One region of the Paenibacillus oryziterrae genome, then DNA from elsewhere that is predicted to be linked to it. Evidence: riboswitches for the same ligand, from Rfam matches in the RefSeq annotation. Region 1 holds a riboswitch; the other holds the start of a gene.
What was found. A riboswitch is a leader RNA that binds a small molecule or an ion and turns the genes downstream of it on or off. The one in region 1 is predicted to bind thiamine pyrophosphate.
Positions count from the first base shown of each region.

Region 2: linked by a shared signal. The riboswitch ahead of ACAN55_RS11145 (ABC transporter ATP-binding protein) and the one ahead of ACAN55_RS03460 (ABC transporter substrate-binding protein) in region 1 are both predicted to bind thiamine pyrophosphate.

Region 1 is NZ_JBGJZO010000002.1:225,630-229,041, reverse strand. Features, by position in the region: gene ACAN55_RS03470 (ABC transporter permease) at 1-38, opposite strand, end outside; gene ACAN55_RS03465 (thiamine-binding protein) at 92-385, opposite strand; gene ACAN55_RS03460 (ABC transporter substrate-binding protein) at 616-1,692, opposite strand; TPP riboswitch at 1,814-1,926, opposite strand; gene ACAN55_RS03455 (hypothetical protein) at 1,976-3,412, opposite strand, start outside.
Region 2 is NZ_JBGJZO010000008.1:68,942-72,353, reverse strand. Features, by position in the region: gene ACAN55_RS11150 (hypothetical protein) at 1-878, shown strand, start outside; TPP riboswitch at 973-1,077, shown strand; gene ACAN55_RS11145 (ABC transporter ATP-binding protein) at 1,201-1,950, shown strand; gene ACAN55_RS11140 (ABC transporter permease) at 1,934-2,707, shown strand; gene ACAN55_RS11135 (ABC transporter substrate-binding protein) at 2,704-3,412, shown strand, end outside.

The DNA.
Region 1 (3,412 bases):
TCAATATGAAAGAAAGAGACCGACAGTTCCCACAGCATCAAAAAGAATATGACCGCCAGGGCAGGCGGCCATATTTGCTTCCAGGCGGATCTCACGGCCGGTATTTCTCCGTCAGTTTCTCCATGCTGATTCCCTGAGGGTTATGGGCAATCTTGATCTGCGAGATCACGCTTGGACTGCCGGCAGCAATTAAGGCTTCGTGCATCTGGCGGACCACTTCCAGCAGCTCCGGAAGCTCGCCCTCCATAGTTGTGTCCAGCGGGTTCACCTGGTGCTTCACGCCGGACTGCTGAATCACTTCAATCGCTCTATCCACGTACGGGATAGAATCCTCGTTGTTCGGAGTTTTGGGAATAACCTGAATGCTTAACAATGTGTTAGCCATTGATCTCATCCTCTCGTTTTAAAATGCTCATTTTGGTGTTCTCCGTAACTACGGTGAATGTTGGACTTTCGGCCGCTGTTGTTCTCGGATTTTTTGATTATAATTACCGCTATTCAGCGGATAAAATCCGAGAACAAAGGCGATCGCTACGCTCCTACAGTTCCAAAATTCCCCTTCGTTACTCTCACCTTGTGAGCGGTTATTATCCTTATGCAAATAATAAACCCTGCCTACTCGGCTTCCGGCAGGAACTCGTTCGTGAATGCACTTGCGGCGTCGAGCGGTTTGTCTAGCAGCTTCAATCCGTACATCCAGTCGCCGTAATCCTTCCAGACGGATTCCTTCTGTTCACCCCAGCGCGGGGCATCGTCCTTGTATTTCGGGCTGAGCCATTTCTGGCTGGCGAGAACGAGATCGGCATCGAGATCCGGCACGGCTTTGGTCAGGATGGCAGCAGCGGCTTCCGGATGGTCGATCGCGTACTGATAACCTTTGGAGGTAGCCTTCAGGAAGGCCTTGACCAGTTCAGGATTCTCGGAGATCGCCTTCTCGCTGGTTGTCAGCACCGGTGTGTAGTAATCCAGCTGGGGAGCATAATCCTTGAGATACAGCATATCCAGCGGTTCGCCACGCAGCTCGGCTTCGATTCCCGTCCAAGCGTAGAAGATCCAGGCGAAGTCAATGTCGCGTTTCACGGCAGTGAAATAATCGGCTTCTCCGATGTTGACCTGTTTTACCTTTTTTACATCGCCGCCTTCGGGGTCCATGATCGCTTTCATGGCTGCTTCCTCGGCAGGGGAGCCCCAACCGCCATAAGTTTTACCTTCGAAATCTTTAGGCGATTTAATGTTGCGGTCTACAGGTGCGGCAAATCCGGAGGTATTATGCTGAATAATGGCTGCAATCGAGACCAATGGCACGCCCTGCAGGCGGGCAAGGGTAAGTCCTTCCTGGGCGCTGATGCCAAAAGCGGCTTCGCCCGAGGTAACCATTGTATCGGCTCCGGCCGTACCCGGCTGTACAATCTCTACGTCCAGGCCTTCCTCTTCATAATACCCGAGTTCCTTCGCGGCATAGAGTCCGGTATGGTTCGTATTTGGCGTCCAGTCGAGGGCAACCTTGATTTTGGTAAGCTCTTTCGGAGCTTCAGGTGATGCCGTTGCTGTGGATTCGGCGGTATTGCCGCTATTTCCGGAAGCATTCTCCGAAGCGCTGTTGCCTGTTCCCGCATTATTGTTCCCGCAGGCGGCAATGGCAATAACCAGCATGCAGGCCAGACATAAGCTTAGTACTCTTTTGACTCCCATGTTCTCTTCTCTCCTTTAGCTCTCCGCCTTCACAAAGTCGTGAACAATCCGAAATACCAAATAAAAAGCGCCCCGGAGACCGGGACGCTGCAGGCGCATAAATAGTGGCGGTCCGCTGAGGACGCATACTAGTAACGTTTCCTACGCTGGCATTATCCAGATCAGGTATAAGGGTCAGTATCTTGTGTGGGATACACTCTCAGCCGGCCAATTCCAGCACCCCTGCTTTATGAAGTTGCGGTTATTACGCTGTATTATAGACGCATGTTTCTGCATTGTCCAGTCAGTCCTGATATTTGAAACGTTTTTTGCGGCGCTCCCGGAAATACTGCCACAGCTGCCGTACAGTAAGGGCAAGGCTGACCAGAATCCCGCTAAAGGTAAGGAATAAAGCAAGATATTGAAAAGCAGAGTACTCCAGCATAACCTTCCAGTCGATCTTCCCCTTGAGGTCCTCAATGACCTGATTCATCCCGTAAATTCCGCCTATCACCGTATACACCGTAAGGATCATCAGCAGATTATCCCGCCGTTTGGCCTGGAACTTATCCTGATATTGAAACAAGTCATCCAGCGTCTGCTTCACTTCTACGAACAGTGCATCATTGCCGTAGACTTTGCGCAGCTGGAAGAAAATCTCCCGCCCTTGGGACTGTGAAATCAGCTCGAGAAAATAGAATTTGGCCGAAAACCGGTTAATGGCATAGATTAAGTCCTCAATCTGCTCATAGTCGTTATCGATCCGCAGCCGGGAGTGCATGTTCGCGAGCTTCAGAAGGACAATTTTATGAAAAATACTCAGCAACAGGCCATAATAATATTCCCCGTACATTTCATTGGCCAGCCGGACTGCCTGATCGTCATCCACCCGCGTCAAGCAGCAGAAAGTCTGTTCATTAGTCATGTAGTAGGTATCCGGTCCCCAGCGGTTGTAGGAATGGGTCTCGCAATAGTCTTTAATGTACTGTTCATCGCTGGCGCTTTTGTACGATTGTCCTTTGGCGTCCAGCCCGTCGAGCTGGGAAGCTTTATACCTGATGTTCAGGTCGAGCTCGGCCTCTTGTTCAAACTGGTAAAAGGCCTGGACCATCATCCGTTCATCGACGAAAAAGGGCAGTGTTTCAAAGTAAGCTCCATTCAGCTCCGAGGAGTCCAGAAAAGACCGCAGTCCCGGGATTAAATTGCTGAACACGAAATCCTCAACCTGTCCGAAGGAGCGCTTCCGGCAATGGATATGCGTATGTAAGTCCCTGCTGGACACATCTTCAAGCGTGCGGAAACGATCCGCGAACTCCAGCGCAAGGCTGAACGGAAGGTTGTCCTCTAGGACCTCAATCCGTATCGTAATGAATCCGAGCTGAAAGGGACAGATAAACACATCAGTGGACAGAACCCGGAAAGGGAGCGTACCCTGTGGCATTTCAAGTGTGCAGTCCAGGTTATTCACTCGTGAGAAACGGTGAAATGAGTTCTTGTCCTTCTCGCGGGGGAACAACACATGAGCCGCAAAAGGCAGATAGGAGCGCTCCATATTTTCGTGGGAGACAGAATATCCTTCTCCGTAATAGGCATTCTCCAGCTCCTTCTGGCTCAGGAAAAACCGCGTAAAGCCGTCTCTTTCCAGCTGCCCCGCAAGCTCCGGGCTTTGTCCCTGTTTAATGGAGAATGGAAATATGAACTGGAGCAGGGCTTTATGCAGCACTGGCTCGTCGGATAGATT
Region 2 (3,412 bases), on a different contig from region 1:
ATAAAAGCATAACCAGACTGCTCAACAGCGCTAAAAAGCTGGCCCGGGCCGGTAAATATGCGGAGGCGATCAAACGCTATGGCGAGCTTGCGCCCCTTTCAGATACCTCAGATGAAGTAGCTGAAGTTACGCTAGCCTGGAATAAGGCAGAGCCGGTGCGCCTGCTGCCCGGGGGCGAAGAACAAGGCAGGTACACCCATGTTATTTCCGGTTCGAACCGTTACGGCTACCAGATATATGCTGCCGGAATAGACAGCAGCGGACGTTTGGTTTATGCAGCCATAAAGGATGACGGTACGACGGTAACAATCAACGGGGATTCTGTAGCTGGCGCAGAGAACTTAAGCAGAATCGATTTTGACAGCAGCTTGGGAAATTCCCTAGGTGTACCCGCTATTCTCACAGAGACTGACCTTGAGGACGGAAGAACATCATTTGCCGCCTACACGGTGAAGCCCGAAGGAATATCTGTTTTGTTCTCCTTCAGTGGTGACAGCTATGAGCTTCAGGATGATGGCTCAATTATCGTGCACAATGCAGATCTTGGAGACGGTGTTGATGGGCAGACAGCCATTTACCGCGAGTTCGACGGTGTATATCAGTTCACCGAGACTGTGCTGGAATACCCGCTGGTTACAGCTGCCGAACTAGAGCAGCATATGTATGAGAACGTCATGATTCAAGGGGATATTAGCCTGGATTACAACGGTAAGCCTTTTATTAATGTGGATGGGCGTTATATTTCGCTATGGGGCAACGTTGAAGTTGGCGGGAACTCCGGGTTACCTGGCCAGTTTCAGGGCGGATATGAATATATCTTAACGGACGAAGGCGAATTCTACGTGCCTGTGTTCGTAGTGGACTCGTCGGGAGCTTAAGCCTGAAGTTGTGATCATAAAAAGTCATGCTTCACCTTTACAAAAATATCACTTGTGTTATATTAATGAGCAATACGAATCGAATAAAGACCTTTTTAACCACTAGGGGGGCCTCACGGCTGAGACGGAAGCTTACGCATCCGGACCCTTTGAACCTGATCCGGATCATACCGGCGGAGGGAAGTGGAACGGAAACTTCGATCTGGCGTACTCCCCGCATCTACATTTCGGGATACCCTTATGAATCGGACCCGTTCATTTCCTTCCGGAAATGGGCGGGTCCTTTGTTCGTTTACAGGAGGGATCATACATAACGAATCTTTTGACACTGGAACATGTGGTCTATCATTACCCCGGCCTACCTGAGAATCCTGTAATTCCCGGGGTTTCCCTCACGGCGGCACGGGGAGAATTCATCTCGCTGGTAGGCCCGAGCGGCTGCGGCAAAACTACTCTCTTCAGACTGATCGCAGGCCTGCTTGAACCCTCCGGCGGAAACATCCGGATTACAGGTTGTGAAAGCGGACGGCTAGGCCATGTCTCCCTGATGCCGCAGCAGGATCTCCTGCTGCCTTGGCGGACGATTCTCGGCAACTGCCTGCTGCCGTGGGAACTCAACAGCAGCGGCCGCAAAGAGGACAAAATCCGTGAAATCCGAGCCTTGCTGGAGGAATTCGGCTTGTCCGGGTGCGAATCTGCGTATCCACATGAACTATCGGGAGGTATGCGGCAACGGGCGGCTTTTCTGCGGACCGTCTTGTCCGGCGGGGAGCTCATGCTGCTGGATGAGCCTTTCGGGGCGCTCGATGCCATCACAAAGCGGGAAATGCAGAAGTGGCTGCTGCGGTTATGGAGCAGTCTCGGCAGGACCGTTCTCTTCATCACCCATGATCTTGAAGAGGCACTCCTGCTCAGCGACCGTATTTATTTAATGGGCAGGAGCCCGGGACAAGGCCTGACCGAAGTGAACACCGGCCTGCCCCGGCCACGCAGCGATGCTATGAGATACGAGCCCCGGTTCACGGCGCTTAGGAAGCAACTGGAGGAGAGGCTTCATGAAGCAGATCGTTAAAACAGCTTTACGGCAATACCTTCCTTTCCTCGTCCTTTTGCTCATATTGCTGGCTGGCTGGGAAGCCGCGTCAAAGGCTGGTTGGGTTGCTTCTTATATTCTGCCTTCTCCAGGCAGCATCTTTAACGCTCTGGTCCGCAATCTGGACCTGCTGCTCAGCGTCCATCTTCCGGCAACGCTTCTGGAGGTCATGACCGGATTTCTGCTATCCGTACTGCTTGGCACACTGCTTGGAACAGGGATGCATCTGTCACGGGTGTTGGAGAAAGCCGTCTATCCTTTCGTCGTCATCAGCCAGACCATCCCGCTGATCGCACTTTCCCCCGTATTTATTATGTGGTTCGGCTATTCCTTGTGGAGCAAGGTTGCTGTAGTGCTGCTTACTGCTTTTTTCCCGGTGGTGGTCGGGACGTATGACGGGCTCCGCACAGGAGGGGGCATGTACCGCGAGCTGCTGCTGACCATGGGTGCTTCCCCAAGGCAGCTGCTGCTCAAAATCGGAGTCCCCCTTGCCCTGCCTTCTTATTTCTCCGGGCTCAAGCTGTGCATTGTCTACTGCGTCATCGGGGCTACCCTCGGAGAATGGCTTGGGGGCAGCCGCGGACTTGGTTATTTCAGCCGGCGCATGGCCGGAAATCTTCAGAGCGCAGAGATGTTCGCATCCATCCTGATGCTCTCGGTGCTCGGACTTGTCCTATTCCTGCTGATGGCGGGAATGGAGAAAATGATTGTAAAGAAAAGAGGTCATTCCAGATGAGGTCGATGCTCCAAAATACCGGACTATACGGTAATAAGGCAATTCACCGCTATGCAGTAAGAAGGCTTGTACCCGTTATCATCCTATGTCTGTCCCTGCTCGTTGCAGGATGCGGCAGCGGCGCATTAAGTACCGTCTCCGCCCCGGACAATGGCACAAGCTCCGGAAAGCAGCCGCTCCGCAAGCTTACCTTGATGCTGGACTGGTATCCTAACGCCGTCCATACCTTCCTGTATACCGCAGAGGCGAACGGTTATTTTGCTGCACAGGGACTTGACGTGGAATTTGTAATGCCTGCTGATACAAACGATGCACTAAGGCTCGCCGCTGCAGGCAGGGTGGATCTGGCGCTCAGCTACCAGCCGCAGGTGCTGATGGCTAGAGCTGAGGGCGTTCCCGTTAAAGCATTAGCCGCCATCGTCCGCCATCCCCTGACTCACCTGATGGTTCCCGAAGACTCGGACATCGAACGCCCCCGCCAATTAGAGGGTAGCGATATCGGGTATTCTTCAATCCCGCTTTATGATGCCATCGTGCGGGCAATGGTTAAGAATGACGGCGGCGACCCGGACAAGGTCAAGCTTGTTGATGTAGGTTATGATCTTATTCCGGCGTTGGCTACCGGCCAAACGGACGGTATCATGGGCGGCTTCATCAACCATGAAGCTCTGCTGCTGGAGAAGGAAGGCCACCTCGTCCGGACGC